DNA from 3 places in the Viridibacillus sp. d25.2 genome. Region 2 is predicted to be linked to each of the others. Evidence: riboswitches for the same ligand, from Rfam matches in the RefSeq annotation. Region 2 holds a riboswitch; each other region holds the start of a gene.
What was found. A riboswitch is a leader RNA that binds a small molecule or an ion and turns the genes downstream of it on or off. The one in region 2 is predicted to bind thiamine pyrophosphate.
Positions count from the first base shown of each region.

Region 1: linked by a shared signal. The riboswitch ahead of thiT (energy-coupled thiamine transporter ThiT) and the one ahead of ACZLO7_RS19535 (ABC transporter substrate-binding protein) in region 2 are both predicted to bind thiamine pyrophosphate.
Region 3: linked by a shared signal. The riboswitch ahead of tenA (thiaminase II) and the one ahead of ACZLO7_RS19535 (ABC transporter substrate-binding protein) in region 2 are both predicted to bind thiamine pyrophosphate.

Region 1 is NZ_CM196652.1:736,508-747,594, forward strand. It holds gene ACZLO7_RS03620 (DEAD/DEAH box helicase) at 1-36, shown strand, start outside; gene ACZLO7_RS03625 (aminopeptidase) at 39-1,268, shown strand; gene yxzF (small protein YxzF) at 1,583-1,711, opposite strand; gene ACZLO7_RS03635 (magnetosome magnetite crystal formation protein family) at 1,770-2,105, opposite strand; gene ACZLO7_RS03640 (M20 family metallopeptidase) at 2,154-3,224, opposite strand; TPP riboswitch at 3,370-3,475, shown strand; gene thiT (energy-coupled thiamine transporter ThiT) at 3,611-4,171, shown strand; gene map (type I methionyl aminopeptidase) at 4,379-5,131, shown strand; gene ACZLO7_RS03655 (TspO-related membrane protein) at 5,190-5,918, opposite strand; gene ACZLO7_RS03660 (polyphosphate kinase 2 family protein) at 6,161-6,910, shown strand; gene ACZLO7_RS03665 (M3 family oligoendopeptidase) at 6,974-8,764, shown strand; gene ACZLO7_RS03670 (GNAT family N-acetyltransferase) at 8,771-9,316, shown strand; gene ACZLO7_RS03675 (beta-class carbonic anhydrase) at 9,479-10,039, opposite strand; gene mreBH (rod-share determining protein MreBH) at 10,110-11,087, opposite strand, start outside.
Region 2 is NZ_CM196652.1:3,965,748-3,976,834, reverse strand. It holds gene ACZLO7_RS19555 (S8 family serine peptidase) at 1,677-6,062, shown strand; gene ACZLO7_RS19550 (hypothetical protein) at 6,226-6,462, shown strand; gene ACZLO7_RS19545 (YybI family spore inner coat protein) at 7,384-8,115, shown strand; gene ACZLO7_RS19540 (hypothetical protein) at 8,231-8,377, shown strand; TPP riboswitch at 8,547-8,656, shown strand; gene ACZLO7_RS19535 (ABC transporter substrate-binding protein) at 8,761-9,753, shown strand; gene ACZLO7_RS19530 (thiamine-binding protein) at 9,767-10,057, shown strand; gene ACZLO7_RS19525 (ABC transporter permease) at 10,057-10,809, shown strand; gene ACZLO7_RS19520 (ABC transporter ATP-binding protein) at 10,815-11,087, shown strand, end outside.
Region 3 is NZ_CM196652.1:399,498-410,584, forward strand. It holds gene thiD (bifunctional hydroxymethylpyrimidine kinase/phosphomethylpyrimidine kinase) at 1-830, opposite strand, end outside; gene thiE (thiamine phosphate synthase) at 1-1, opposite strand, end outside; gene thiM (hydroxyethylthiazole kinase) at 827-1,636, opposite strand; gene tenA (thiaminase II) at 1,636-2,325, opposite strand; TPP riboswitch at 2,423-2,527, opposite strand; gene ACZLO7_RS02085 (MATE family efflux transporter) at 2,697-4,067, shown strand; gene ACZLO7_RS02090 (DoxX family protein) at 4,379-4,723, shown strand; gene ACZLO7_RS02095 (putative RNA methyltransferase) at 4,916-5,773, shown strand; gene ACZLO7_RS02100 (PH domain-containing protein) at 5,863-6,357, shown strand; gene ACZLO7_RS02105 (PH domain-containing protein) at 6,354-7,826, shown strand; gene ACZLO7_RS02110 (FAD-dependent oxidoreductase) at 7,878-9,209, shown strand; gene ACZLO7_RS02115 (VanZ family protein) at 9,266-9,739, opposite strand; gene ACZLO7_RS02120 (YecA family protein) at 9,832-10,863, shown strand; one part of gene ACZLO7_RS02125 (IS3 family transposase) at 10,981-11,087, shown strand, end outside.

The sequences.
Region 1 (11,087 bases), 1.3 Mb from region 2:
GGAACAACCAAACCTACTGTGAAAAGGGGCAAATAAGTATGACATTCCAGGAGAAATTAGCACAATATGCTGAGCTTACTGTAAAAGTAGGCGTCAATATTCAAAAAGGTCAAACACTTCTAATTAACACGACTACGGATACAATTGAGTTCACACGCTTAGTTGTAAAAGAAGCATATGCAGCAGGAGCAGGCCGCGTTACAGTCAATTTCTCTGATGGAGAAATTGACCGCGCTTTTTTTGACAATGCTCCTGAGGATGAATTTGCAAAATACCCTCGTTGGATTAGCGAACAACGTAACGAGCTAATTGAACGCAAAGGTGCATTATTATGGATTGATGCCGCGGATCCAGATTTATTATCAGGTGTCCCTGTATTCAAGCTATCTGCACAGCAAAAAGCAGCAGGTAAAGCATTAACGAATTACCGTAAAGCTGTGATGAATGACAAAATTGCATGGGCAATTATTGCTGTACCATCAAAGCAATGGGCAGCTAAAGTTTTCCCAGATGTAGAAGTTGATATGCAAGTAGAAGCTTTATGGGAAGCAATTTTCAAAACGGTTCGTATTGGTGAAGGAGATGCTGTTGAAAACTGGCAAGGCCATTTAGTAAATCTATACACACGCGCGGAAATACTGAATGCTAAACGCTATGCAAAACTTCACTACACAGCATCAGGAACTGATTTGACAATTGAATTACCTAACAAACATATTTGGCAAACTGGTGCTAGTAAAACGCCAGAGAAAACTTCATTTGTAGCTAATATGCCGACGGAAGAAGTATATACAATGCCATCTAAGTATGGAGTAAACGGAGTTGTATCGAATACAAAACCACTTGTCTTCCAAGGCAATATCATTGATGATTTCAAGCTAACATTTGAAAATGGCAAAATCATCAAAGCAGAAGCTGGCGTTGGGAACGATTTACTACAAGAATTAATTAAAGCTGATGAAGGTTCAAAATATCTTGGTGAAGTAGCATTAGTACCACATGAATCACCAATCTCTGCATCAAATATTCTTTACTACAACACATTATTTGATGAAAATGCTTCTAATCACTTAGCTATTGGTGAAGCCTATCCAACATGTTACGAAGGTGGTAGTGCTCTATCTCACGAACAATTAGAAGAGCATGGTATTAATACTTCTATTACACATGAAGATTTCATGATTGGTAGTGCCGACATGAATATCGACGGTGTTTTAACAGATGGTACAGTAGAACCAATCTTCCGCAACGGAAGTTGGGCATTTTAATTAAATAAGGAAAAACTGGTACGCTCCCTTGGGACGTACCAGTTTTTTTATTGTTATAGAAGAATGTAGATTGAGTATAGTTATCCTTAAATCGAGGTAGAGAAGACGTGAATATTCTGCTAAATAACAAACGAGTGAGTTAGCGCAACAAACGTCTCAGTTAGTGCAACAATCAAAGAAGTTAGTGCAACAATCAAAGAAGTTAGCGCAACAATCAAAGGAGTTACCACAACAATCATCTCACTTACCATAACAATCAAAAACCCATAAAAAAACCCCTATGCATGAATTTATCCGCATAAGAGTACTTAATACTATGGTCTATATCTTTTCATTGGGATTTGTTTCGATTTGGCTTTACGAGAATCAATAACTTTAATAATAATTGGGTAAACAAGTGGTGCTAATTTTATTGCAGTTTTTACTACGTTTCTTACCTTCATTCAGTAGCACTCCATTTCTTAAAAGCTAATATTATTTTTATTCCCTAGATGCTTCATCTTAAACGCGTAGTACACGAACACCTTGTATGATATTCCAAATGATCACTGCCGCAGACAATAGTATTTCTACAATAATAAACGTGATAATTAAAATAGGCCCTGCACTCAACACATTATCAGAACTGTTTCCATAAAAACCAAACACGAAAAAGAAAATAACGAAACCAAATATTGATGGGATTATAAGTAATAAGTGTGATATGAATGCTCGTTTAGCATGGTGTTTTACATCCGAATCAGTACTTACAAAATAAACAATCACTGGCAAAAGAAATCCCGCAAAAAAGATACTGAAATAACATAATGCAGATAATACTCTATTATTATCCAGCACAAGCACCTCCATTCATATTATTATTTACGCTACAGCGCCCAAAAAGATTCAACTCAACGCATGTCTTTTTATTATATCTGCAAAATGGTATATAGATGAAATACTGACATATTCAGCAGGACCATGCCAATCTGCTCCATCTGGTCCGAATTCGATTGCTGCTACGCCATCTGCTGCATAAAATCGAGTATCAGCAGAACCGTGTTGTCCAAATAGCATGGCTTGCTTGTCACAAACCTCAGCAGTTGTTTTTAATAATGATAAAACAAATGGATCGTCAGCATTTGTTGTAACTGCAGGAGCAATACTGTGAATAATGATTTCAGCTTGGATTTTTCCGTCATCTAGAATTTTTTGAATATCTTTTAGAATATCTTCTGCTAATTGCCCTGGGACGTATCGGATATCGTAACGTACATTGCACTGATCTGGGACAACATTAAAACGTTCACCTGCTTGTATTGTAGCCAAATTAATCGATGGAGAATCATAAAATGCATTACGAGCATTTGTTATTGGTGATTCTAGCAGTTTTGAGTGGAATTGCATGGCTTGTAAAATAGCATTCACCCCCTCCCAAGGGCGACTACCATGTGATGCTTGACCTTTGAATTGAAGTTCGAATTGTAAAATGCCTTTTGCTTGTAATCCAATTTGCAGATGTGTCGGTTCGCCGCAAATAACAAATTGGCCATTATACCCATTACGAGCAAGCCATCCTGATGTATTTTCACCACCAGTTTCTTCGTCTGTCACCAGATGGAGTTGGAGGCGTCTAGGAAGCTTATAAGCTGATTTAGATAGCTCTACAAAGCTGAACATCATCGCAGCGACTCCGGCCTTCATATCAGCAGCTCCACGCCCGTATAAAAGGTCACCATCAACAGTGGGAGTGAATTGTTCAATTGCTGCTGGTACAACATCCACATGACCGTTCCAGATAAGGCAATCTTGGCCCTGCCCAACCTCAGCTGTTAAAATATCAAGTCCATTATTATGATGAAGGTTAACATCTATACCTTGTTGTTTAAGCCAATTAGCACAAAATTGTAAAGTTTCATTGGCGCCTATAGGTGTATCACTTTTGTATGTAATAAGTTTTTTTAGTAAATCAATCATCTAATTGTCATTCCCTTCATTAAATTCCATTTTGTTCATTATAATTGTTTTTGGCAGAGAGTTCTTTAACATTTCAGTAATCTATTGAAATATAAGAATTGTTTGAGTACAATAGAGTTGTTCGAAAACTACAATTAAATGATGTATTTACCACAAGGGGAGCCGAAATGGTCGGCTGAGAGTGAACCCAAAGTTCTAACCCTTTGAACCTGTAAGTTAATGCTTGCGTAGGAATGTGGATAGAAACCGACATATAACCGATGTCAGGACCTGTCCTGATGTCGTTTTTTTTGTTGCCGACAGTTTTACTATCTAGAGCTCATTTATAAATGAGATACGTTTAGGTCTTGTGTGTTCTACATCAGAACAACGGGAGGATATTTATTGTGAATAAGAAGAGATTATTGTTTTTAATCGAGATTGCAATTTTTGCTGCAATCGGTTTGATTTTGGATCAGCTGTCATTTAAGCTGTGGGCTCAAGGTGGTTCTATAAGTCTTGTTATGGTGCCGATTGTTTTAATGGCATTCCGTTGGGGTGTATTGGGTGGTTTGATTACCGGATTTTTAGTTGGTTTATTGCAAGTGATGATGGGTGCCTCAATTTTTACACCTGTTCAAGGATTTATCGATTACTTTATAGCATTTACTGTAGTCGGTCTCGCTGGTGTTGTGAGACATCTAGTGTTTGCAGCAAGTAAACAATTAAACAAAAAAACAATGACTTTGTATATTGTGCTTGGTACAACTCTTGGTGGTTTATTGAGATACATTGCTCACACTACTGCAGGAGTTGTCTTCTTTAGTGAATATGCAGGTGACCAAAATGTTTACTGGTATTCTATCAGTTATAATGGTACGTATATGCTACCAGCTACTATACTAACAGCAGTTGTAGCTGTACTTTTATTTACTTCAGCACCTCGTTTATTACAACAAAAAAATTGATGCAAAAAAAGAGGATTCCTTATAGATGGAGTCCTCTTTTAGTACTTTCAGTAACACAATTTCATATATTTAATATAAGAACTAAACAAAAATTTTCTAAATATATAGACATTTGAAATGGAGAGATACTCGAATTTCATGTTCTTCATTTTGCGAAAAAAGTGTTATAGTAGAGAGTAGACATATGAGAAGAAGGGACCGTATAAAATGATAGCTATAACTCAAGAGGAAATTGCAGCATTGAAAAAAGCTGGACGTGTAATGGCCCAAATCCGTGAAGCGATGAAGGCTGCAACAAAACCAGGAATTACAACAAAAGAATTAGATGAAATTGGTGGCCGTTTGTTTGAAGAAAATGGAGCCGTTTCAGGACCTAAAAGTGAATATGATTTTCCCGGATATACATGTATAAGTGTGAACGAACAAGTTGCACACGGCATTCCAGGGAACCTTACATTAAAAGAGGGAGACCTTATTAATATCGATGTATCAGGTCATGTTGACGGTTACTTTGCAGATACAGGTGTGTCATTTGTTGTAGGTGGTGGATCCTATCCAGAAATCGATAAACTTTGTCAAGTTGCAGAAAGTGCATTTGATCGTGCGATGACGAAAGTAAAAACAGGTGCCCGTTTAAATCAGATCGGTAAAGCTGTAGAACGTGAAGCCAAAGCAAATGGTTTAGCGGTTATTATGAACTTAACTGGGCATGGCATTGGGCGTTCACTTCATGAAGATCCACAACATGTATTGAACTATTTTGATGCATGGGATCGTACAATTTTAAAAGAAGGAATGGTTTTAGCTGTTGAACCGTTCATCTCACAAAAAGCAGAACATATCGTTGAGTCAGGTGATGGTTGGACATTTATAACGCCTGATAAATCACTAGTTGCACAATATGAACATACAATCATCGTAACAGATGGTGAACCGATTATTACAACTAAATTAGATTAAAATAATGAAAAGGCCTCCCTTGAATTTTCGTCAAGGAAGGCCTTTTTGTTTTATACAGTTATTTAGAAGGCTTTTGTTTTTTAATAAATAATATTCCCGCCAATAAAACACCACTTAAAAAAAGTGCAGCAGTCGTTACGAGTAATTCCTCAAATCCATTTTTTATCGCGACCCCTATATAAGCCCAAATGAAGACGATAGGAAAGTAAATATCGAAATGGTGGAAACGCATATGAAGTGCAATAGCGGTACCTAGAGTGAGCATAATAACAGCCCATAAAGGATCGCTTAATCCTAAACCATTCCAATGATTAGACGTTAGTACGAAAGCGATATTTGTTATTGTTGCTACGCAAATCCAAGCAAAGTAAATAGAGAAAGGTATGCGTTTTGACCATGATTGTTCATCATTACTATATGAGAAATATAGAAGTGCTAAACAAGCTAATAATAATAGGATTACGATAACTGTAATTTGGAAGTAGTTATAATGCCACAGGAAAATCCACAAAATATTAAGTAATGAACTGGCTGTAAATAACAGCGTTTGCTGAATAGAAATCGTGTTCTCTCTCTGGTAATTGTACCAATGTTTGTAAATCCAGTAAGCTAAAATTATGTATATAAAGCCCCAAATACTAAAAACATATCGTGCTGGAGTGAAAAGAACCGTATAACTGTCGGAGATGTCGCCAGTAGTTTGACCGTTTAGTGGAAGAATATTAGCAGCTAAGTTTACTGTTACCATTGCAATATAAGCAATAGTAATAATTAGTAATCTCCCCAATAAAATCTCCTCCTTCATGTTGAGATTAGTATAAAATCCTAAATTTCTTTGCAGTCTGAAGTAGAAAAATATCTTGTTAGTAATTGCGTAAATATACAAATAATCACTACCAATTATAGTGCGTATGTATAAAGTATACATTTGATTAGTTAGAACAACAAATATCATTTCAGAACAATTTGCTGTAAAATACTAGTATAAAAGTAAAAGGAGTGTTTAAAGTGAGTAAACGCATTGAAGATATGAAGTTAGACAAACATCTAAACGATAAGCCTTCCTACAAAAAGGAACTAAAAAAACTACAATTTGAATTGTTAAATATTCAACAGTTCTTGTTCAATCATGATATTGGGCTCGTATTAGCATTTGAAGGAATGGACGCAGCTGGTAAAGGTGGCGCCATTAAACGTCTAACACAACGACTGGATCCTCGTGGATATATCGTTCATCCAATTGCTGCACCGCAACCCTTCGAGCTGAAATATAACTATCTACATCGCTTTTGGACGCGCCTGCCTTACAAAGGCCAAATTGGTATTTTTGATCGTACATGGTACGGACGTGTACTAGTAGAACGTATTGAAGGCTTTGCTAAAAAAGAAGAATGGCAACGAGCCTACGAAGAAATTAACCAATTTGAAAAACTACTTACAGATGATAACTATATCGTAGCAAAATTCTGGATTCAAGTGTCAAATGAAGAACAATTAAATCGATTTAAAGAACGACAAGAAGATCCTTATAAAAAATGGAAGCTAACGGATGAAGATTGGCGAAATCGTGACAAATGGCCAATTTATGTTGAGGCAGCAAATGATATGTTTGAGAAGACTGATAAACCACAAGCACCATGGATTTTAATATCAGGTGATGATAAAAAATATGCACGCATTCAAGTTCTAAAAGAGGTAATCGCGCATGTTACAAAGGAATGTGAACTTAGAGGTTTACAAATTACTGATCCATTAGAAACTATTAGCGAAGAAGTATAACTATTTCGTGTCTAGAAGCATTATACTAAATATGTAATCTATTTTAGTAATGGGGGCTTGAATATGACAAAACAACAATATCCAGAAGTATGGGATTTAGAGTCTATATTTGCTGGGGGTAGCGATTCAAAAGAGCTAAGGGTACAGTTAGACAGAATTCCAGTTGAATTAGAAATATTACAAAAAGCCGTTTCAAGTATTATAGTAGAAGATGCCAGATCCATTTTAGATGTTCTAGAATTAATGAAAGAAGTATATGTTAATATGGGGCAAATTGGTTCATTTATCTCGTGTCTAGAAGCACAAGATATGACGGACAAAAAAGCTTCCTTATTGCGAGGTGAAATTTCATCACTAGCTGCAAGTTTTGCACCAATTAAATTGCAATTTCAGCAAGAGCTAAGTGGCATAGAAGAAAGAATATGGACAGAGCTACTAGCTACTGAGGAGCTATCACAATTCAAATTCACCTTAAATGAATGGCGAGATGAAACTAAATTAAAACTTTCTGAGCAAGAAGAGAATATAATTTCTGCATTAAAGGTTGATGGTTATAATGCTTGGGGCGAAATGTATGATCTATTGATTAGTGATATTAAAATCCCTTTTACAATTGATGGTGAAGAAAAAGAATTATCTGTAGGTCAAGCAAATAACTTAAGTTCACATCCGGATGCTGCAGTACGTCAAGCTGCTTATGAAGCACTTGAAAAAACGTGGACTGAAAAAGAGGAATTCTTTGCAAAAACGTTGAATCATATAGCAGGGTTCCGATTAGAAACATATAAAAAACGTGGTTGGGATTCGATATTACAAGAGCCACTACAAACTAACCGTATGCAACCTGAAACAATTGATGCAATGTGGGGTGCAATTGCAGACCATAAAGCACCTTTCGTTGAATATTTAAAACGTAAAGCGGAGCTACTAAACACAAGTACAATGGATTGGTTTAATTTAGATGCACCAATTACAGCATCCACTGAAACGATTTCTTATCAAGAAGGTGCTGCTTTCGTCATAAAAAATTTCGGGCAATTCGGCAAGAAGCTAGAGGCCTTTGCGGCAAGTGCAATTGAAAACGGCTGGATTGAAGCTGAAAATCGCCCAAATAAACGTCCAGGTGGATTTTGTACCAGTGTGCCATTAACGAAGGAGTCACGTATTTTCATGACTTATAGTGGTACTATGTCTAATGTAGCAACATTAGCGCATGAACTGGGGCATGCATTTCATTCGTATGCTTTACGTCCGATTCATACATTGAATACTGGCTATGCAATGGGTGTGGCAGAAACAGCCTCTACATTTGCTGAAATGATTGTTGCAGATGCAGCTGTTCAAGAAGCAAAATCAGTAGATGAAAAAATAGCATTACTTGAAGATAAAATTCAGCGTAGTGTCGCATTCTTCATGAATATTCATGCGCGCTTCCTGTTCGAAACTCGTTTTTATGAAGAACGTAAGGTAGGAATTGTACCAGCTCATAGGTTGAACGAAATAATGGAAGAAGCACAGAAAGAAGCTTATGCGGGTGCACTAAATGTAACTCATCCTCATTTTTGGGCTTCAAAATTGCACTTCTATATGACAAGTGTGCCATTTTACAATTTCCCATACACATTTGGCTATTTGTTCTCATTAAGCATTTATGTCAAGGCTAAAGAAGAAGGTAGTAGCTTTGAAGATAAATATATCGCTTTATTGCAAGATACAGCTGTTATGACTGTAGAAGACTTAGCGATGAAACATTTAGGTGAGGATATTACAGAAAAGTCATTCTGGGAAAAGGGGATTCGTATTTGTGAACAGGATGTAGAACAGTTTTTAGAATTAACCACTCAAAAAGGGTGATCAGACATGGTGTTTCTTGAAGGAAATCGCTGTTATTTGCGAACGTTAGAAGAAGCCGATGTTTCGGCATTTACAAATCTAGTAAAGCGGAATAAGCGTTATTGGTCGATTTATGAGCCATTACATGAAGATGAGTTTTATACAGAACATACTCAAAGAAAGAAAATTATTGAGTCTATTCAGCGTATGAGACTAAACCGTGAGTATAGTTTTGCAATATTTGCAATGGGAACGTCGGATCTTGTAGGACATATATCGATTTATTCTATCAAGAGATTACCATTTGCAAGTGCTTTTGTCGGTTATTCAGTAGATAAACGTTATATTGGTCAAGGAATTGCATCTGAGGCGTTAGAACTAGTAGTGAAATTTGGGTTTGAAGATTTGTCGCTGCATCGGATGGAAGCGTATGTATCCCCAAAAAACATTGGCTCTGTTCGCGTTTTAGAGAAAACTGGATTCCAACGTGAAGGGTTATTAAGAAAACTATTGTACATTAATGGAAATTGGGAAGATCATTATTTGTATTCTTATATAGATGATGATTTTTGAAAGGGTAAGGCCGTCTGGCGGAGATGGAAAAGTACTGTCAGAGGAATGCTTTACGGAATGAAATAATTAGCGAATCATTTCCTGGGAAATGCGTCGATTTCTGTTTGAAAAAGAAGAAGCGAGGGGCACCTTTAAGGTGACTCTCGCTTTTTGTAATTTCGATTATTTAGAACCGTCTTCAACTATATCAAGACGACCTGTACTTGGGTCGATTACTAAACCATGAACGGGAATAGAGTCGATAACTAGTGGGTGATTTCGAATTACTTCGACGCTATGTCGTACGTTTTCTGTTACATCGTCAAAGCCACGTAACCAATCATGTAAGTTTACACCAGAATAATTTAATAGATCAATTGCTTCTTGAGAGACCCCACGGTCAACCATTTTAGCTAGCATTTTGTCAGGGTTAACTGCGCTCATACCACAATCGTAGTGCCCAATGACAAAAATCTCATCTGCTTGTAATTCATAGATTGCTACAAGTAGACTACGCATAATACCACCGAACGGATGATTTAAAGTGGCACCTGCACTTTTAACGATTTTGACATCGCCATTACGTAAATTCATAGCTTTTGGTAATAGTTCTACAAGGCGAGTATCCATACATGTTAAAATTACAAAATGCTTATCCGGGAATTTGCTTGTAATAAAAGGCTCATATTGCTTTTCTTCTACGAAGGTTTCATTGAATGTAAGAATATCTTTTATTATTGACATAGACTTTCCCCTTTCCTTACATACTTATTTTAGAATAACTATTCAGAAAAGAGAATAAGTTTTAAAGAAATTATGAATTTAATTTTTGTAAAAGATTCATTGTATCTAACGAGCGGCCTGTACCGATTGCAACAGATTCTAATGGTGATGGAGCTAGAATAACAGGAACAAGTAGTTCATCTGAAAGCCATTCAGGCATACCTTTTAATAGAGAGCCGCCACCTGTTAAAACAACGCCACGGTCTACGATATCTCCAGATAACTCAGGTGGACAGCTTTCTAAAGTTCTACGGATAACCTCTAAAATTGAAAGAAGAGATTCTTTAAGACAACTTTGAATTTCTTCTGAATTTACCGTAATCGTTTTTGGCAAACCAGTTACAATATCTCTACCGCGCACTTCCATGTACTCTTTTTCGTGTTGGATTAAAGCATAACCAATTTCTTTCTTTATATTCTCAGCAGTATGCTCACCAATTAGTACGCTGTATTCTTTACGTGCGAAATGAATGATTTCTTCATTCATTCGGTCGCCACCCAGTTTCATAGTGTTTGAAGTTACAACGCCGCCAAATGATATGATTCCAACCTCTGTTGTACCTCCGCCGATATCAACGATGACACTTGCGATTGGTTCACTAACAGGAAGATCAGCACCGATTGCTGCAGCAACAGGTTCTTCAATTAAAAAGACTTCTTTAGCTCCACATTGTTTAACAGCATCTCTTATAGCTAAACGCTCAACTGAAGTAGCACCGGATGGAGTGCAAACGATTACACTCGGTTTACGGATTGAGCCACCAATAACTTTTCCTACCTTTTGCATAATGGCTTTAATCATTGCGGTAGTCATATCAAAGTCGGCAATGACACCATCACGAAGGGGACGGATTGCTTGAATATTCGCGGGCGTTTTCCCAATCATACTCTTTGCTTCTGTACCGATTGCGATTACTTCATTTGTAGTTGTATTTACTGAAATAACTGATGGTTCATTTAATAAAATTCCTTTGTTTTTTGTATATACTAACGTATTGGCAGTGCCAAG
Region 2 (11,087 bases):
TTTATCTACAGTCTTTTTAATTTGTATACAGGATAGATCAGGTTTTCCGAAGCTTACCGCTCGCTTTCCGCGGGCGAGCGCCGAGCCGCTTCGTCGCTGCGCTCCTGCAGGGTCTCGTCTGTCTCGCTTTCCCGCAGGAGTCGAGCGGACGCTTCTCCAAACCAATAAAATGCTACCTTCTACTAATTTTCTATATCCTCATTCATTTTAATAGATGTTAGGTTGTAGACAAATTGCGAAGAAATTCAGGTTTATCTACAGTCTTTTTATTTGTATACAAGAGAAATCAGGTTTTCCGAAGCTTACCACACGCTTTCCGCGGGCGAGCGCCGAGCCGCTTCGTCGCTGCGCTCCTGCAGGGTCTCGTCTGTCTCGCTTTTCCCGCAGGAGTCGAGCGGACGCTTCTCCAGACTAATAAAATGCTACCTTCTACTAATTTTCTATATCCTCATTCATTTTAATAGATGTTAGGCTGTAGACAAATTGCGAAGAAATTCAGGTTTATCTACAGTGTCTTTTTATTTGTATACAGGATAAATCAGGTTTCCGAAGCTTACCACTCGCTTTCCGCGGGCGAGAGCCGAGCCGCTTCGTCGCTACGTTCCTGCAGGGTCTCGTCTGTCTCGCTAATCCCGCAGGAGTCGAGCGGACGCTTCTCCAAATCAATAAAATGCTACCTTCTACTTTTCTATTGACTCATTTATTTTATTAATTGAAAGTAATAATAATCTTGAGTTGATGGAAAATAACGGGGTAAACAAAAATCATGAAATTGGAGTGAGTTCAATCAGTTGCCTTTTGACTTCAATCTCCTAATCAAAAAAACTAGGAGATTTTTTGATTGTATTTCGCTTTAATCAAGTTTTTATAAAACCTTCATAAAATTATTAGTTCAGTGGAAGAATTAGATTATTTTTTTTCTTTTCTTTTCTATAACCTTGAAAGAGTTATTATGTCGTTTTAAACCTTCCTAGTTAACGAATCAAGAATGTGTGTTGAAAAGCTTCTCAATACAATTTGTTACTATTAGGATATAAGTCCTTTAAATAGAAATGGTAGAATCAATATTTTAGATTTTAATAAAAATGAGAAGGAGTATATTAAGAGCTTGTAAATGATAATCTAAACCTCATATTTTAAAGGTTTTATGTAAAAAGTTGGTATCATGAAAAGGTAGGAGATTTTTATAAGGTGATAGTCATTTAGTGCTACCTATTTATTGTGAAAAACTAGAAGGTTTATTAACCTGCTTTGGATTTTGTGGGTATATTTAGGTGTTTTACATGTAAATTGAAAATTCAGTAAATTTAACATAAATTCACTTATGCCTCATAAATATTGTCATATCAACATTTCTGTACTTTTTCGATTGATTACTTCAATAAAAAGGAATAGTGTTTTTGTGATTTAAGTCCTGTGGTTGAATGGTAAATTGTTAGTGTTTATGAAAAAGGAGAAAAAAATCGATAAAAAATGACAAAAATTTGAATTGTAATCTTATATAGTTGTAATTACAACTAGAGATTGATATTTGGCACCATTGATTCTGTTTACCAAAATGACTGTTTGGGAAAGGAGGCAAAGGTGTTTTTCTTTGGTCTTTTTAGGGTGACTTTAAAAGACTATTGGCTTTAGCAAAGAACAAATATCTTTATAAAATTAGGGGAGGAATGAAGATGAGGAAAAAAAGTAGTTCTGTCAAAGCATTTAGCATCGCTGCATCTGTACTCATGGCATTTTCTTTAGTCGCTCCAAATGTTGCTAGTGCAAAAACGACTGGTAAGCTTCATCAGTCTTTCAGAGATTCAAATTCTAATACAACTCTAGTGAAAGATAAGCTAAGCGATCGATTACTCAATAATTTTAAAGATGACGAAAAGGTAACGTTCCTTATCAAATTTAAAGAAAAATCCGCTGCAAATAAGGTGGCAGCTGAAGCTAAGAAAGATGCACAGACAGATAAAATGACTGCCCATCAAGCTAAGCTTTTTCAACGATCTGCAGTTGTATCAGATTTGAAGGCAACTTCACTTGAGTCGCAAGAGACAGTCAAGCAATTCCTCGAACAGGAAGAGAAAAAAGGAAATGCTAAAGACATCACATCTTACTATATCGTTAATGGAATGGCTGTTACGGCAACAAAAGAGATTGCTGAAAAAGTGGCGACATTTGCAGAAGTAGAAAAAGTATTACCTAATGAAAAACGTCAATTATTTACGACAAAAACAATAGATACACCTGCTCCTAAATCAAAAACGGCAAATGTTGAGTGGAACGTAGAACGTGTTAAAGCTCCACAAGTTTGGGCAAAAGGTATTGATGGGGCAGGAACAGTGGTTGCAAGTATTGATACTGGCGTGCAATGGGATCACCCAGCTTTAAAGCAAAAATATCGAGGCTTTAATGCGTCAAATGGACAAGTTACTCATGACTTCAACTGGTTTGATGCAACTGTAGGACGTAACACTCCGTACGATGACGTTGGTCACGGTACGCACGTAACAGGAACAATGGTTGGTAGCGAACCAAATGGCTCTAACCAAGTTGGGGTTGCACCCGGTGCGAAATATATTTCTGTAAAAGCATTTACTTCAGAGGGAGGATCAGATGAGGATCTTCTGGAAGCAGCACAATGGATTTTAGCACCGACTGATGCAAATGGAAATGCACGAGTAGATATGGCTCCAGATATTGTGAATAACTCTTGGGGTGGCGGTCCAGGTCTTGATGAATGGTACCGAGACGTAGTACGCAATTGGCGCGCTGCAGAAATTTTCCCAGAGTTTTCTGCAGGGAACACAACTAGAACAAATCCAGGTGGACCGGGTTCTGTTGCTGCACCAGCAAATTACCCAGAAGCGTTTGCAACTGGAGCAACTGATATTAATAACAAAGTGGGAAGTTTTTCTCTTCGTGGACCATCGCCATATGATCAAATCAAGCCAGACATTTCAGCGCCTGGTGTGAACATCCGATCAACTGTACCTGGCAGTGGCTATGAAGGTGGCTGGAACGGGACATCAATGGCTGGACCAGCAGTTTCAGGGGTATTAGCTCTTCTTCGTCAAGTAAATGCAAACATAACGGTTGACGAAATGGAACAAGTTTTAATGGATACAGCACTACCATTAACTGACTCTGAATATAAACAAACACCTAATCATGGATATGGTTATGGATTAGTAGATGCTCAGGCAGCTGTTTCTTCAGTAATGACAGGCCTAGGTACGTTAAAAGGTCAAGTAACAAAACAGGGTAATGACAATGAAGCACCAGTATTAAAACATAAAAGTCCTGCAGAAGCATATGCAGGGATGAATTTAGAGTTAACAGCTTCAGTAACTGACAATATTAGCGTTTCATCTGTTGTGTTAAATTACAAAGATGCAGAAGGAGCTTGGCAATCGATTACCGCAACTCACAAATCAGGGGATTATAAATCAGGGGAATTCGGAGTGACAATCCCAGGTGAGAAGATTAAAGTAGGTTCATTCAAGTATAAGTGGACAGTCAACGACTTTGGTAACAATGAAGTAAGTAGTGATGAATTTGCAATTCAAGTAAAATCAGGTATTACAGTAGGATACTCTGAAAACCTAGAAACAAAACCTACTGGTTGGACTTCTTATGGCAATAAAAACAGCTGGGAGTGGGGAACACCGACGTCAGGTCCAGGAAAAGCTGCGTCTGGTGACAAAGTGTATGCAACAAATTTAGCTGGTAACTACGACAGCCAAATGAATGCAACACTAGAGATGCCTCCAGTTGATCTACCACAAGGAAAATCTTATTTACAGTTCAAACAATGGCATAATTTCGAGGAATCCGCATCGGGTAGAGCTTGGGATTATGGACATGTCTTTGTCTCAACTGATAGAGAAGATTGGACACAAGTAATGATGGTCCAAGGCGCTTCAAACGGTTGGACCAATGCAGAAGTTGATTTATCAGCTTATGCAGGTCAACGTATTTATATCGGATTCAATGCGTACTCAGATGGAAGTATAAATAAAGAAGGTTGGTATATTGATGACATCGCACTAGTTGATGTCTCACAAACAGGTAAAGTTTCTAAAGACAAGAATAAAAACAAAGGTGCGAATGGTAAATCTAATAACGCTAACGATAATAACAGCAATAACAAAGGTAATATAGGAAAGGATCAAGATAAAAACGCTATGAAAGAAGCGGTTGATCCTAAAACTATTCGTCCTGTAATGCCTACAAAAGAAAAAACACCGATAGAAGAAGCTGTTGTGAATCCAACACTTTTACCACTTGGTGCACAAGTAAGTATTCTTGAATCTGGAAGATCAGTCTATTCAAATCCTGCTGATGGTTCGTATTCATTAACACTTGCTGCAGGAACATTCACTGCGAAAGCAGAAGCATATGGATTCACTTCTAAGCAACAATCCGTTTCTATTACAGCAGATGGCACGTCGACTGCAAACTTCACATTGAATGAGGTTGCACAAAATACAGTTAGTGGTAAGATTACTGATAAATCAACAGGCGAAGGCTTAGCAGGAGTAACGGCCTTACTCGTTGAAGATGCTAACATTACGCCAGTTACTACAGATGCAGAAGGTAACTATTCATTGACTGCATATGAAGGAGACTACACATTAAAAGTAATCGCTCGTGGTTACTATAGCCAAGAAGTATCAGTTAAAGTTGGTAAGCAAACTACGACACAAAATGTTGAGCTTAAACCATTCAACACGTACCCAGGTGGCGAAATTGGCTACGACGACGGTACTCCTGAAAATGCGCGTGCATTTAATGCAGCTGGCAACGCTTGGGCAGTGAAAATGTCTCTTCCTGAAGGAAAAGAAAACGGAATCGTTACAGATGGCGTATTCCGATTCTGGGACACTGAATGGCCAGTTCCAGGTGGTACGGCATTCGCAGTTGAAGTGTGGGACGCAACTGGAGCAGATGGATCGCCTGGTAAGAAACTTGCAGGCCCAATTGATGCAACAGCTCTACGCAATGGTGAATGGACAGTTGTAGATTTAAGCGAGCACAATATTATTGTAAAAGGTGATTTCTACATGGTGTATCGCCAAACATTCGCTAGTCCGAACACACCAGGGCTTGCAACAGATGAAAGCGGAAAAAATGCAGGACGAAGTTACCAAGGTGTTTCTGATGCTTGGTCGCCATCACCAGCTGAAGAAGGCAATTACATGATTCGTGCTCGTGTAAGCTACGAAGTACACGGTCCAATTATCACTTCACCAGCAACAAAATCTGTTACAAACCAAGCATCAACAAAAATTGAAGGAACAGCTTCACCAACAACAACGATTAAATTAAAACAAAATGATAAAGAAGTTGGATCTGCTGTCGTAGGAGCAGATGGTAAATTCTCAATCGAAGCTAAATTATTAGAAGGTGCGAATGATTTCGTAGCAGTGGCAACTTTAGATAATCGAGTGGTAGGGGAATCTGAAGCCGTCAATGTTATTTTAGACACAGTGAAACCTGAACTGAAAATCGAAAGTCCTCTAGATGGAGATAAAACAAATCGTGAGTCAGTAACAGTTGAAGGTACTGTTGATGATGCGAATCTAGATTGGGTTCGTGTAAATGGAAAAGACGCACCAGTAGTCGACGGAAAATTTTCAAAACGCATTCTTCTCGACAATGGTGTAAATGAAATCAAAGTAGTAGCCAGTGATAAAGCAAATAATAAAGAAACAAAGAAAATTAGCATAACAGCAAATTACGATGCACCTGTCATTGAAAACTTAACACCAGTAGAAGATCTTACTTTAGAAACAGGTAAAAGCGTTAAAATCGAATTTGATAGTGCTCCAGGATTGAAAGCTACTTTCGTAATCCATATGCCTTTAACGAACGTTAATAACGAAGTGCAAAATGCAACTGAACTACCTATGTCTGAACAAGCAGATGGTCATTACGTAGGCTATTGGACAGTACCATCAGGAACAGTAGCAAAAGGAGCAGTAATCGAAGTAAAAGCTGCTGACAATTTCAAAAATGAAGTGCGTCAAGAAGCGAAAGGTAAGCTGTATATTAATGTTGAGAAATAAATGCTAGTGAGTGATGAACCCCCTTTTCTATTATTAGGAAAGGGGGTTTTAATGTCTTGCAGAAAATGTAAAAGAAAAGACTCCTTTTTTATTCACTATTGCGGACCATCTTGTGCACTAATACATATCTTATAAAGAATGAATGGAAAAGGAGTGAAATTGAATGGTTCAACCTCTACACGGAGGACAGTGGCAACGCGAAAGTTCTAATTTTTGGCGAGGGCAGCATTGGAATCAAGGTAACAATTGGAACATGGGCCAAAACTGGCGTCCAGGTCATCAATGGAATCAATGGAATCAGTGGAATCCATGGCAACCATGGAATCCATGGAGTCCTTGGCAGCAATGGCAACCATGGAATCCATGGCATCCATGGCATCAACACGGTCACCGCTGGTAATGAAAAAATAGAACAAGTATAGTCACACACATACACTTAATTTCACACAAGTTTAATGACTATAAAGCATCCCCTGATTCTATTGAGTCAGGGGATATTACTATGCTCCAAAGGTAAATAAAAGTGTAAGGGAGAAGCAAATTATCTAAACGAAGCATGCATATAATAGATTAAAAGGTGGGGTGAATATTGGAGGAATATGCAAATATACTGAGGGGATTTTTGCCTCCAACTGCAACTATTTTAGAATTGCAACAACCTGAGAAAAGGCCAGCGATACTACTAGCAGATATAGATGGAGATCATAAAGAAGAGCTGATAGGAGCATACAATTATCATGGTCAAAATTATATTATGATATTAAAGAGCAACAATAATCAGTGGATTCCATTAGCAGACATCAAAGGAAGCGGATATGGAATAACGAAGTTAGTAGTTGTGCCACTCGTCAATACAAGTATGAATACCTTAATTGTAGGTTGGCAAATAGGCAGTATATGGTCCAGATTAGATCTATTACAATGGACAAATAAAGGTTTTGTCCATATACCTACAAATAATATGGTCTATAGTAAATTACAAGTAGAGGATATGCCGAGTACTAAAGGTTCGGATGGTAAATATGAGTTAGCAATATGGGGCCACGATACGGGGGAGGCATATAAAATAGCTGTCTATCGTTTTAATGGAAATAGACTTGTAAAAGCAAAGGATGTTTACCCATATTATTTCAAAAAGGTAGAAGAATATTATAAGAATCTATTGAAGAATAATGATTATCCTTTTTATTGGTATTATTTATCGGATGCTCAAATGAAGTCAGGAGATTTAGAACAGGCGCTCATTTCACTTGATAAAACGCTGTCATTTAATGCACCATACCCATCTAAAGAAACTCTACTAGAAAAAAGAAAACAAATTATGAATAAGTTGAAGCAACATCATGTGATAGCTCAAACCGTCATAGATAAAAAAAGAGGCGATGTTACGGGTGATGGCTTAATTGATACAATTCTTCTTACTGGTGAGAAAACCGAAGGAAGTCCATATTTGAAGAATATTACCCTTGTTGTTTTTAATGAAAAAACAAATTTTTACGAACAAATTCCATTAAAAGAAAATGCGGGTTATAACCCCACCATATCGCTCGGGGATTATACAGGAGATCATGTAGATGACATATTGATAGTCATAGATTCAGGCGGAAGTGGCGGCATAATATTCGCGTATGTATTTACATATGTGAATGGACAAATGCGCCAAGTATTTGACTCGGAAGCCTATAATGAGCTTTCAAAATACGAAGTTAATTATCTGGATCATTACAAAGTGAGCGTTACTAGCTCCTATCCAAAGAAAAAATATATCTTAGATTTAACGTATAAAGGAAAAGAATATTTATCTGAAATTTATAATATAGATGGCACGCTTAAAGAACCAATTCAAGGCTGGGTTGATCCGATTGGCGGACTCTATCCTATTGATTATGCTAGAGATGGCACCTACGAATTTTTGGCTTACCAAGAAATCGCGGGTAGATATCATGCCGACGGATTAGGATATGTGGAAACTGTATTGAAATGGAATGGACATGAATTCGTTCCAGATCGCCAAACCGTATCGATTTTCGGTGAAGATTTGCTTACGAAGTAATCGGTATTTATGTTAATACTTCTTCAACTAATATATAGTAATTAGAGAGTACAGAAGACGTGAATATTCTGCTAAATAACAATGGAGTGAGTTAGCGCAACAATGAGTCGAGTTAGTGCAACAATTACCAGAGTTAGCGCAACAATCACCACAAATAGCGCAACAAACCACCAACCCACAGATATCACATCCAAATAAATATTGGATTATTTTGTTTTTTGATATTAGAGAGTACAGAAGACGTGAATATTCTGCTAAATAACAATGGAGTGAGATAGCGCAACAATGAAGTGAGTTAGCGCAACAATCACCAAAGATAGCGCAACAATCACCACAAAAAGCGCAACAAACCACCAATCCAGGATATCACTTCCAAATAAATATTGGATTCTTTTGTTTTTTTGATATAATAGGTGAGAAAGTTCATATGTGCAAGAATGTGGGGGGGCTGGTGTTGCCAGCTGAGAATGTATCCGATAGATGCTGACCCTTAGAACCTGATCTGGTTAACACCAGCGGAGGGAACATCAGCTAAAATCTTGAGTATCATTGTATTTTAGAATGTATGTTAACGTCCGGAATAGTTCCGGGCGTTTTTCTTTTTGCATGGAACTTGTCAAAATAATATAGATGGAGGCAAGGGAAATGAAAAGATGTATGTTGCTCATTGTAGCATTATTGGCTTTAGTAGGTTGCCAATCAAGTGAGTCGAAAGGAAATGAAAAAGATTCAAAAAATGCATTAACAAAAGTAACTGTTGTTTTAGATTGGACACCAAATACAAATCATACAGGGTTGTATGTAGCACAAGAACAAGGCTTTTTTAAAGAGCAAGGATTGGATGTAGAAATAATTCAACCAGGTGAAACGGGAGCAGCTCAACTAATAGCATCAGGTAAAGCCGAATTCGGTATTACAGCGCAAGAATCGATTACACAAGCAAGAGTTCAAGGGGTTCCACTCGTGTCAATCGCAGCGATTATTCAGCATAATACATCTGGGTTCGCATCCCCGATAGACAAAAATATTAAATCACCAAAAGATTTTGAAGGTAAAACTTACGGTGGATGGGGTTCCCCAACCGAAAAGGCAATGCTCGATTCTCTTATGAAAATCGAAAAAGCAGATAGTAAAAAGCTAGACATTGTTAATGCTGGAGATGCTGACTTCTTTACAATGGTCAAAAAAGATGTAGATTTTGCATGGATTTACTACGCATGGACAGGTGTTGAAGCGGAACTGCGTGGAGAAAAATTAAACATGCTCTACTTAACAGACTATAGTGACAAACTAGATTACTACACTCCTGTCCTAACAACTAACGAAAAACTGATACAGAGCAATCCAGAAACGGTGAAAGCATTCTCTAAAGCAACATCACAAGGATATGAATTTGCTATAAAAGATCCAGAAACCGCTGCTGATATCTTACTAAAAGCTGCCCCAGAATTAGATGCAGAACTAGTTAAGAAAAGCCAAAAATGGCTAGCTGACAAATATCAAGATGATGCAAAACAATGGGGAGAGCAGAAGCTTGAAGTTTGGGAGAACTATGCAGAATGGATGAGTGAAAATAACATATTAGAAGGAAAATTCGATCCTGAAAAAGCGTTCACAAACGAATTTTTACCGCGATAAGGAGGAGAAAGACATGACCAATTCATTAATCAGTGTACAAATCATTCCAAAAACAAAAACATACGAGGATGTTATTCCTTTTGTAGATGCAGCAATCAAAATTATCGACGATGCTGGTGTGAATTATGAAGTGCATCCACTTGAAACAACAATGGAGGGCGAACTTTCTGAACTACTAGAAATTATCCAAAAAATGAATGAAAAAATGATCGAACTAGGTAGCGTAAATGTTATTACACAAGTGAAAATACTATATCAACCAACAGGTATTACACTTGGGACTTTAACGGAGAAATACAGATAATGAAATGGATACGGGAAAAAGGAGGAGCGTTTTTTCTGCTCCTTTTCATTTTAGGTTGTTGGGAACTGATTGTTAGATTCAAGGAAGTTCCGGGCTGGTTGCTGCCTGCTCCGACAGCTATTTTTTCTGAAGCAATCAAAGCGATCCCTACAATTTCAACTGATATTCTTGCAACAATTCAGTTAGCGATTTTAGGACTTACAATTGGAAGCCTTGTAGGGTTTATCATAGCGGTATCTCTACATATGTTGCCGAAAGTTCAAAAGCTTGTATATCCGTTACTTATTCTATCGCAAAATATTCCAATCATTGTTTTAGCACCTCTTCTAATTATTTGGTTCGGTTTTGGTTTATTACCAAAACTGATCATTATAGGTTTAGTCTGCTTTTTCCCAATAGTTGTAGCTGCATTAGATGGCTTTAAAAATACAGCTCCAGAGCTCAAATACTATATGGAAATGGCAGGAGCTTCGAAAAGCCAATTATTTTGGAAGCTAGAATTACCACATTCACTTCCTTCATTATTTTCTGGGCTGAAAATCTCAGCGACTTATAGTGTCATGGGGGCAGTTATATCTGAATGGTTAGGTGCTAAAAAGGGGATTGGTGTATACATGACTTTATCTCAGTCTTCGTTCCGTACAGATCGTGTGTTTGTAGCTATTTTCACCATCATGCTTTTAAGTGTCCTCGTATTTGGTTTGCTACGGTTGATTGAAAGAAGAGTAATTAAAGGCAAACTAGAGAGGTGAATTCAATGTTACTTAAAATGGACCATATTGAAAAGGCTTATGGAACAACTCAAGTTTTACATGATATTTCTATACATGTAGAGGATGGTGAATTTGTTGTATTACTTGGACCTTCAGGGAGTGGTAAGAGCACCATTTTTAACTTAATTGGAGGAATTGCTACACCAGACGAAGGGACTATTTCTTTGAATGACAAAACCGTTCATGGCCAAAAAGGGTTAATCGGCTATATGCCTCAGCAACCTTCACTGTTGCCTTGGAGAACCGTCATTGACAAT
Region 3 (11,087 bases), 920 kb from region 2:
AGGATTAAAACTTCCTTTCGTGCCTTTTCTGAAAGCTCACGATAAGCCCAATGATTTGTCGGTCCATGGCCAGCACCCAAGTGTAGCCCATTCGCTATAGCAGCTTGGATAAAATATTTCGCATCAATCACTGCATCCGAAGCGGTAAAGCCTTGTGCCAAGCGGGCTGCTATAGCAGCTGAGAATGTACAACCAGTGCCATGTGTATCTTTCGTATGGATTCTTTCAGAGCGCATAATGAAACGTTCTCCGTTTGCTGTTAAAAATAAATCTTCAGCATAACTTTTTGTATCACGGTGTCCACCCTTTAAGACAACGGCTTTCGCGCCCATTGTAATTAACTTCTTCGCAGCATTCTCTACATCATTATCTGATACAATTGTTAAACCTGTAAGCACTTCAGCCTCAGGGATATTAGGTGTAACAATGGTTGCAAGTGGTAGAAGCTCAGTTTTCAGAGTGTGTACTGCCTCATTTAATAAAAGTGAAGCTCCACCTTTTGCAATCATGACGGGATCAATAACGAGCATTGGTTGATCATAATCTTTTAATGTACCTGCTACACCGTGGATGATTTCTGCTGAAAAAAGCATACCGGTTTTAATAGCGCCTACCTGAAAATCGTTGAGTATAGCTTCGATTTGGCTTACGACATTTTTAACGCCGACGGCATAAACGTCATGAACACCTAAAGTGTTTTGTGCAGTTATAGCTGTTATTGCTGAAGTACCGAAAGCACCAAGCTCTTGAAACGTTTTTAAATCGGCTTGAATTCCAGCGCCACCACCACTATCAGATCCTGCAATTGTCATAGCAACGTTTCTTGTCATAATTGAATACCTTCGTTTTCTACAACTATCATGTTGTCACGTAAATCTTCTGAAATAATAGAATATAAGTTGTTAATTAATTCGACTGCAAAAGTGCCAGGAGCAATGGCTGTTTGTGCTGCCTTTTCGCCAACTTGTTTGTAAAATGATAGCGCACTCGCGGTTGCTTGCAAATGTTGTCCCTCTGAAACAGCAAGAAATGCACCAGTCACTGCGCTAAGTAAGCACCCAGAGCCTGTAATTAGTGGCATAAAGTCATGTCCGCCCTCAATTTGAATTGTCGTTTGTCCATCAGTTACCGTATCCTTAACCCCAGTGACTGCAACGATACAGCTATTTCGATTGGCTACTTCTTTGGCAATTAGTTGTACATCTATTTGCCCTTCACCAGCATCGGCTCCCCTTGATTGCCATTCGACATTACCAAGTGCAGCAAGTTCTCCTAAATTACAGCGAATAGCTGTAACTTTAATTTCCTTTAAAATAGTTGTCACCGATTGCTTACGAAACTCACTAGCACCTACACCAACTGGATCAAGGACAACGGGAATATCCTTTTTGTTGGCACTTTTGCCCGCTTCAATGATAGAAGATACAGTTCCTTGATCAAGTGTACCGATGTTAAGAACTGTACAGTCGGCTAGGGCAGCCATTTCAGCTACTTCCTCAATTCCTTCTGCCATCATAGGTGAAGCACCAAGTGCGAGGAGACCATTTGCTTGGAAATTGGCAACAACAACATTTGCAATATTGTGGATTAACGGTTTTTCAACACGCAGCTTTTCTAGTAAATGCTTTTTGTACATTATTTAGTAAGCTCCTGTTCGTATTGTCCAATTGTCCATTGTTGTTTCGTCCACGCCATTTCCCAAAAGTGCCATTCATAATAACTACTTTTACGGAAATGTTCTTTTAGCTGCTGAATACGTGTAGGAGGTAAATCTTTAGCAAGGTCATTCATGCGATTAATTTGTTCCTCTACTAATTCTCCGAACCATTCAGATCCATATGTTTGAATCCATTTATCATAAATAGGGTGATTAGGTTGTGAATCTTTTAGACGTTCCCCAATTTCATAGTAAAGCCAGTAACAAGGAAGTAGTGCAGCTAGAGTGTCAGCGAGGTCACCGTTATTTGCTGTACGATACATATGAGAAACATATTCGTAAGCTGTTGGTGCTGGCTCAAATGATGCGAATTCTTCATCCGTGATATCTAACATAGTAAAAAATTGCTCATGAAGTGACATTTCTGCAGTACATGTTGATTCAGCATGTTTGGCAAAACGTTGTGTAGTATGTAAATCATTTGCCTTTACGGCTCCTAGTGCTTGCACTTTTGCGAAATGGCTTAAGTAATAAGCATCTTGTTGTACGTAATATTGGAAAATGTCGAGTGGTAATGTACCTGCCGCAAGTGATTTTACAAATGGATGATGAAAGCTACCTTCCCATAAATCATTGCATTCTAGTCTTACTTCTTCACAAAATGTCATCTCTATGCACCCCAAATTTTTTGTTTTTTGAAAACAAAAAGCCGCCTCCTGATCGGTGTCAGTAGGCGGCAAGCAATCATTTTCAATGAAACAAAATAGACTGATAGCGCCACTTCCCTCCGCTGGTATGAGCCAGATCAGGTTCCAAGGGTCCGCAGTACTCTGCGTCTCAGCCAATTATATGACTCCCCTAGTGGTTAAAAAGCGATTTAGTTTTCAACAACAATATAACATAAATAAAGGAATAAGCAAGGTATAAATTAACCATAGTAAATAGATTGTAATAAATGGCATATGACATAGCTATGAGCTTATTTCTATGTTAAGATACAGCCTATCCGAATTTTTAAATTAGAAAGTAAGGTGAGCGGATGGGTGTATCTGCAACAGTGAAGGGGCCAGAAGAGAAATTGAATTTATTTCATTTAACATGGCCGATATTTTTAGAAGTATTTTTATTTATGTTGATGGGGCTCGCTGATACATTTATGTTGAGCGCATTGTCAGATGATGCAGTATCAGGTGTCGGTGCCGCTAATCAATACATTCATATAGCAATATTGATTTTGGAAGTAATAGGGAATGGGGCATCGATTGTTGTTGCTCAATATTTAGGGTCTAAGCGTTATTTGGAAGCATCCAAAATTACAGCATTAGCTGTTTCGTTGAATTTAGTTATTGGCCTAATAATGAGTGTCGCTTTTGTTATTTTCTCAAAAAATATTATGATTGCAATGAATTTACAAGGTGATGTTCTTGAGTATGCTAGTAAATATTTATTTATTGTTGGAGGAGCTATCTTCCTGCAAGCAATTATAAATTCATTAGCAGCGATTATTCGCGTGCATGGTTGGACCAAACAGACGATGTATGTGTCACTTGGAATGAATATTTTTCACGTAATAGGGAACTATGTTTTGATCTTCGGTAAACTTGGCTTCCCTGAACTAGGTGTGCAAGGTGCGGCCATTTCATCAGTTGTCAGCCGTATTTTGGCCCTATTAGTATTCTTTTGGTTATTGTATCAAGCACTAGAGGTACGTATTAAATTGCAATACTACGTGTCATTATCAAAAGAATATATCAGTAAGATTCTGCAAATTGGCCTTCCTTCTGCATTTGAGCAGGTGATGTACCAAGGTTGTCAAATTGTCTTCTTATACTATGTGACGTATTTAGGAACAGAGTCACTGGCAGCTCGGCAATATGCGTATAATATTTCAATGTTTACCTATTTATTTGCCATAGCGATTGGAACGGGTACCGCAATAATGGTTGGTCGTTATGTAGGTGCTAATGAAAAGGATACGGCTTATAAACAATTATGGATTAGCTTGAAATGGGCGTTATTATTTACAGTAGTGATGGTCGCAGTAGTCGTTATTTTCCGCTATCCATTAATGCGACTCTTTACTGATAATCCAGAGGTTATCAAAATAGGTGCGGCAGTGTTAGTGTGCAGCATTTTGCTAGAAACAGGACGTACATTTAATATCACAATTATTAACTCGTTACGAGCATCAGGTGATGCCAAATATCCGTTAGTCATCGGTTTTTTCTCGATGGTTTGTATGAGCTTACCACTTGGTTATTTACTTGTATTCCAATTAGATATGGGTTTAGTGGGCGTGTGGTTAGCAATTGCGGCAGATGAATGGTTCCGAGCTATCTTAGTTTTCTTTAGGTGGAAAAGTCGTCGTTGGGAAAGGTATGCTCTGGTTTCTCCTGACAAAACGAAATAGTTTGATTAGACATTGTATATAGCTTGTAGTGAGAAAAAGGACGTTAGCGTATTGATGCTAGCGTTTTTTTTATGGATTTTTGATGAGAGGGGTTAGTGCTAATCAAGAAGTTAGAGAGTTAATATTACAATTAGAATAAAAGTCCACACAAGATTGTACAGTTGTAAGTATAATAATTTACAAGTGAAAAATAAAGTTCAAAACTACACGTTTTTTTATAACAATCAATATTCAATAATGAATTAATTAAGAAAGTGTGCCGTCTTTTTGTGTGAAAAAATGCCTCTATTTAATGAAGGGGGGGGAGTAAGATGGAAATCGTATTAATGATTTTACACGGTTTATTAGCTGCTGCATTTTTGATAGCGGGATTAGGGAAAGTAAGCGGCTCAAAAATGCACGTTGAAGGTTTTCAACGTTGGCGCCTGCCACAATGGTTCCGTGTTGTAACGGGATTGGTAGAACTAGTTGCTGCTATTTCATTGATTGTTGGATTCTGGATTAATGAATGGGCAATTTTTGGAGCTGCATTATTAGCAGTTACAGCAATCGGTGGCGTTCTAACACATGTTCGTGTGAAAGATTCTATAAAAGAAACATTGCCAATTATCGTACTAGGTTTGCTTGCATTTGGAGTATTATTTTTGAACTTATAGAAAAAGCTAAATCACTGATGGCTTTGAGTCATCAGTGATTTTTTGATTATAGGTGATTTTCCGTCAGACTCATTGATATGAGCCGGAAGAATATTAGAGCTCAGCCTACTGCCTCTTCATATTTTATCCTTAGCCAATCATCGCTTAGTTTTGTATACTTGGAAAAGAAGATTAATGAACGAGGTGTTTGGCATGGCATTGCCGAGAAAAGTAGAGAGCGCGAATTATATGAGGGAGCGTCAAGGAATGTTTGCTTGTCCTGTTTGTGGGGATGAGATGATGGTGACTGAAGATTGTAGTATTGTTTGTGACAATCGACATTCTTTTGATATTGCAAAGCAAGGCTATGTGAATTTCATGACACATGCTGCGACTTCAATGTATGGGAAAGATTTATTTGAAGCACGTAAGAAGGTTATCGAAAGTGGTTTGTATGCATCGATGCATACAGCGATTTGTGATTTACTGAAGCAGATGAATAGTAATGTTGTTGTATTAGATACGGGATGTGGAGAAGGGTCACATTTAGCAAGCATAAAAAATAACTTCCAGGAGCAAGCTGGTAAGCGTTTTATTGGAGTAGGTATTGATATTGCAAAAGAAGGAATTATTGCAGCAGGGCGCAATTACGATGACATGATTTGGTGTGTCGGCGACCTAGCAAAAAGTCCATATCAACAAACAAGTTTTAATGCGATTTTGAATATTTTATCACCTGCAAATTATACGGAGTTTAAACGACTATTAAAGCCGAATGGAATGGTTATTAAAATCGTGCCACAAAGTGGATATTTACAGCAATTACGCGCTATGTTTTTCGCGGATTCTGAAAAAGAGTCCTATTCAAATGAACTTACTGTTGAACGATTCAAAGAGAATTTCAGTGAAGTAGAGATAAAGCGTATTACACAAACTATAGCAATAGATCAGGAATTGGTGCCTCTATTAATGCATATGACACCGATGGGTTGGCACCAAAAAAATGATGATACAGCTATAGATTTAACTGAAATTACGATTGATTTAGATATATTAGTTGGAAAAATATAAGATAGTCCTCCGCATTTTAGCGGGGGATATTTTTTATTTAGAAACTTTTTCCTTATCTTATCCGTATTGCATAAAGAAGGAGTGATTTGATGTATTTAAAAATTGAAGCGCCACAGCGAAGTATTTCAAAAGAGGCTGTAAAGGTTTGGCGTATAACTGAGACGTTAGCAAATGCCGGGATTCTTACAGTACTTGGGATCCTCTACTATTTACATATACGTTTTGAGTGGAAGGAATGGATCGGTTGGATTATTTTGGGGCTTCTAATATTGACGGTCTTAACGGCAATTTGGGAGATTTTGTTCAAGCCAACATTAAAGCAAAAGTATTGGCGCTATGATGTGGATGAGAATTTTATTCAATTGAAGTACGGTGCTTTAAAAGAGGTGAATGAACTGGTTCCAATGACAAAGGTACAGTCTGTAGAATTGAATCAAGGGCCTTTCTTGCGTAAATATGGCTTGTATTCGATTCAGATTGGAACTATGGGATCCGAGCATGCAATTCCCGCGATTTCTGAGAGAGAGGCTTTTGAATTGCGTGATCAAATTGCACATTATGCAAAAATTAAGGAAGTGGAATGATGGTGCAACCGTTGAAAAGATTACATCCGCTCGTTCTAGTATTTGATCTATATAACCTAATTAAAAATAATATAATCTTTTTTATATTTATTTTTTTATTGAATATGGGGTCTGATAAATGGTGGATTCAAACAGCAAAATGGCTCTTCTTGGCTTATGTTGTGATAACGCTCTTTATGAGTATCGGTAAATGGCTAACATATAGATATGCGATAAAGGATAATGCTATCTATATTAAGTCCGGGATTTTTTCGAAAAGTGAGCGGACTATTCCATTTTTAAAAGTACAGAATGTCCAACACCAAACGACTGTTTTTCATAAACTTTTTAAAGTGACTTCATTGACTGTAGAAACAGCAGCTGCTGGTGATGAAAGTTCCATTACGTTTGATGTAATTTCTAGAGCTGAAGCAGAAAGTTTAGAGAGAGCAGTTACAGAAACTTGTTCACATAAGGAAATTATTAGGGAATATAAAGCTGGGATTTTTGAGGAGCATTCATTAGAGCAAGAGCTGAAAGATAAAAAGACTATTCACTTTACACCATCAAAACAAGATTTGGTGAAGGCTTCTTTTACTTCACTTAGCTTTTTAATTTTAATTCCAATCATTTTTAAACTAGATGATGTTGTTAAATTCGATATGTTTAAGGATGAAGTGACAGATGCTTTGAAATGGGGTTGGGCAATCTTAGCAGCTGTTATTATTGGCTTACTACTAATCTCTATTGCAATTGGTATGGTTCATACCTTTATAAAGTACGGCAAATATGAAATTTCATCAGATACACAGAAGGTTTATATAAAAAAAGGCGTCTTCAATGAATCAATATTTTCAATTCGCAAAGAGAAGGTACAGGCTGTTGAGATTTCGCAGTCTTTCATAAAGAGGATTTTAGGACTTGCCGAGGTAAAACTTATAAGTGCAGGTAATACTACAATTGGAGAAGTAGAGACGAATACACTGTATCCATTTTTACCGGTGAGAAAGGCATATACATTGATAAGTGAGCTGTTGCCAGATTATCAAGTGGAAGAGAATATGCATGAAATGCCGAAGAAGGTACTTTGGATTCGAGTGATTCGCCCAAGCTATATTTGGCTTATTGCAACGGCAGTAATTTGGTATTTCAAGCCTTCATTATGGTGGATTTCGATAGCTTTGCTTCTAATTATTTATTCTTCGCGCATATTAGATTTTAAAAATAGTCGATATATATTGAATGAGTCTTTCATACAAATGAAAACAGGTGGATTTTCTACCGTATTATTTATTACAAAGCGTAGTCAAGTAATAGAAGTGAAGACAGAACGTTCGAAGCTACAGCGGTACTTTAACGTGGCCTCAATTAAAACGGTAAACAGAGCAAAACCAGTGTTACATAAGGAACTTCTTGACGTACCTCAAGAGGTTGCATCTGAATTTTTTAACTGGTACATGGATAGAACCCAAGAAGTTAAAATGCAATAATTAGTTTTAATGATTATAGAATGGGAATAATGGAAGCAGAGGTGAAAGTATATGAAATATGTAATTATTGGCGGAGATGCTGCAGGTATGAGCGCAGCGATGGAAATTGTACGTCGAGATAAACAAGCTGAAGTAACAACATTGGATAGGGGGCGTATTTACTCTTATGGGCAATGTGGTTTGCCATATGTAATCGATGGCCGAATCCCATCAACAAACGATGTAATCGCGCGTAGTGTAGAAACGTTTCGGACGAAGTATGGTATTGATGCTAGAACAGGACATGATGTGACAAGTATCGATTCCGAGGCGAAAACGGTATCTGGTGTTGTAGTTGAAACGAATGAAGATTTTCAAATTTCGTATGACCGTTTACTTATTGCTACTGGTGCTAACCCAATCTTCCCTAACTTTGAGGGGGCTGACTTGGCTGGGATTCATACGTTAAAAACTATTCCTGATGCAAAGGCTATTTTAAATGATTTAAATGATTCTGTTAAACAGGTAACCATCATCGGTGGTGGCAACATAGGCTTAGAAATGGCTGAAAGTATTGCGGAACTTGGTAAGAAGGTACGTATTATTCAACTTGGTAATCAGTTAGCTGAAATATTCGATCAAGATATGGCGGAACTCATTCATGAAGAGGCGAGGAAAAATGGGATTGAATTAATCTTCAATGAAGAAGTGAAAGGCTTTAAGGGCGAAGCTAGGGTGCAAACAGTTGTAACAGATAAGGGAGAGTATGAGACTGATTTTGTACTAGCTGCCATTGGAGTAAGGCCTAATACAAATTTTCTTGATGGTACCGGTATGCATATGATGCAAAATGGCGCAATTTTGGTAAATGCATATATGGAGACAAGTATAGAAAACATTTATGCTGCTGGTGATTGTGCTAGTCATTTTCATCGGATTAAGCAGAAGAATACTTATACTCCACTTGGAACGACAGCGAATAAGCAAGGGCGTATTGCAGGTATGAATATGGTTGGTGTTGTTGAAACTTTCAAAGGAATTGTTGGTACTTCTATTGTGAAATTCTTTCATCTAACTTTAGGTCGAACGGGGTTATCGGAAAAAGAGGCCCAGAAGCTAGGATTAGATTATGAAGTGTATAAGCAAAAGGCGACAGATATTGCCGGTTTCTATCCTGGTAAGCAGGAAATGGAACTGAAGTTTATCTATAAAAAAACAACGCAGAAATTATTTGGAGCACAAATTATCGGTGGTAATGGTGTTGATAAACGCATAGATGTTTTTGCAACAGCACTTTATCATGAAATGACTCTGAATGATTTATTGGATTTGGATCTTGCCTATGCACCACCTTATAATGGAGTCTGGGATCCAATTCAACAGATTGCAAAACGAAAATCATAATATAGACAGTTGGTTTATAGTTCAGCTTCTAGATAAAGCAAAAATCCGTAGAGACATTAAGCCTCTACGGATTTTCTTCTTGTTAATACTAGTATGAATTTGAAAAGTATGAGAAATATGACAGCACCTGCCGTATCCAACATCACATCTTGGAAAGTGGCTGTACGACCGGTTGTAAAGTATTGATGAAACTCATCAAGTGCCGCTAATGAAAATGTTAGAAGGGCTGCAGTAAATAGGCGGAATTTATGTTTTGGTAAGGCAATAAATAATGTTATCGCTATTAATCCGAACATACCAAAATGTGCTGCTTTTCGGATTAAAAATTCTAAAAAGTAATAATAGCCGCGCTCGTCTACTGATACAATAATACCCCAATAAGGAATTTCTAATAGAGATAATAGAGGTCTTAGCGGTTCATTTGGAAACCAATCACGTAATAAAGGTACGATAGATTGCTGCTCATAGCTCTGACTAGACGAGATGAAAATAACAAACAGTAATATGAGTAGTGGAATAAATTTTTTCATATAAGAACCATACCATAAATCGACAGGATTTTCAGTCGGGGAACGAAAATGGTAATTATACTGTAACCTTTTGCAATCTCATGAAAGATGGTATGCTAAAAAAGCACTTAAATGATAAAGGACGTGTTAGAATGCCCGGACGTAATGAACCGTGTCCATGTGGTAGTGGTAAGAAATACAAAAAATGCTGTGAGAAGAAAGAAGCAGTCACAGTAGAAACCGTATACGCAGAAGAACTAGAACGAGTATTGCAAACATTTTATGATAAGTATCCGTTGCGTAGCGACATTCCTGAGTTTGCTGAAGTAGCGAAGAAATGGCATGATGCAGTAGGTAAATATTTATTAGACGATATGATTGAAGCCATTGCATTAGACGCATATTTCTTCCATGATAGAACGGATATTTGGCAAGGATATTTGCAAAAAGTGAAAAAAGAAATAGTACGCCCATCAACTTTAACTGTATTAAACACTTGGGAGCATCCAACAATGATGGTTGCTGAAGTGACAGCGATTGAAGAAGACTATATGGTAGTACAAAATATTTTAACGGATGAAGTACTATACTTGCGTCGCGAAAGTGACAAGCCTGTTCCTGTAGGCGTACATGTATTTTGCTTTATCTTGCCAGATGGCTCAAATAAAGAAGCGCATTACTTAGCGGTATCAAGTATGATTTTCTTCCCTAAAGATCATAACGCTGTATTCGGAAAATTAGCAGATGCGTTTAAAGTACAATCAGACTTAAATGAAGAAGCTTATTGGAAAGAAAATAGCCTAGGATTTTGGAAAGAGTTAGGCGAAGCTGGCTTTGAAGGTGGAGAATTTACCGACTTTGAAGCAGATGTATTTTTACGTGTACTAGAGTTTTTAGAAGGTAAAGGACAAGACCCAAGACCAGTTCTTGAAATTGTAGAAGATTATGTTGTAGAGCGCCAACCGAAAGCACGTAAGGCTGTAGCAATTGCAGCTGGTGCAATTCGTTTTGGTGAAGAGCAAAAATTATTTGAATCACTTGGAATGACAGTAAAAGAAATCGCTGAAAACTTTGAGGTTTCTCCATCTTCATTAAACAAATATTATAATGAGCTAACGACTTATTATACTGAAAAAAATAATTAACAAAAAAGCTACTTCAATTCATGAAGCAGCTTCAGACTGTAGACAGACTCGGAGATATTCGGGTTGAACTGCCCCGTAAATGTTAGACACCAAACTAACATTTATGGGGTGTTTTTTATGGCTAATTTTACTGCCGAAGAGAAAATATTTATTGCCCGTCTTTACCTAGAAGAAAAATACAGCTATATGGATCTTCAAAAAATATTTGAAGTTTCTTATCAAAT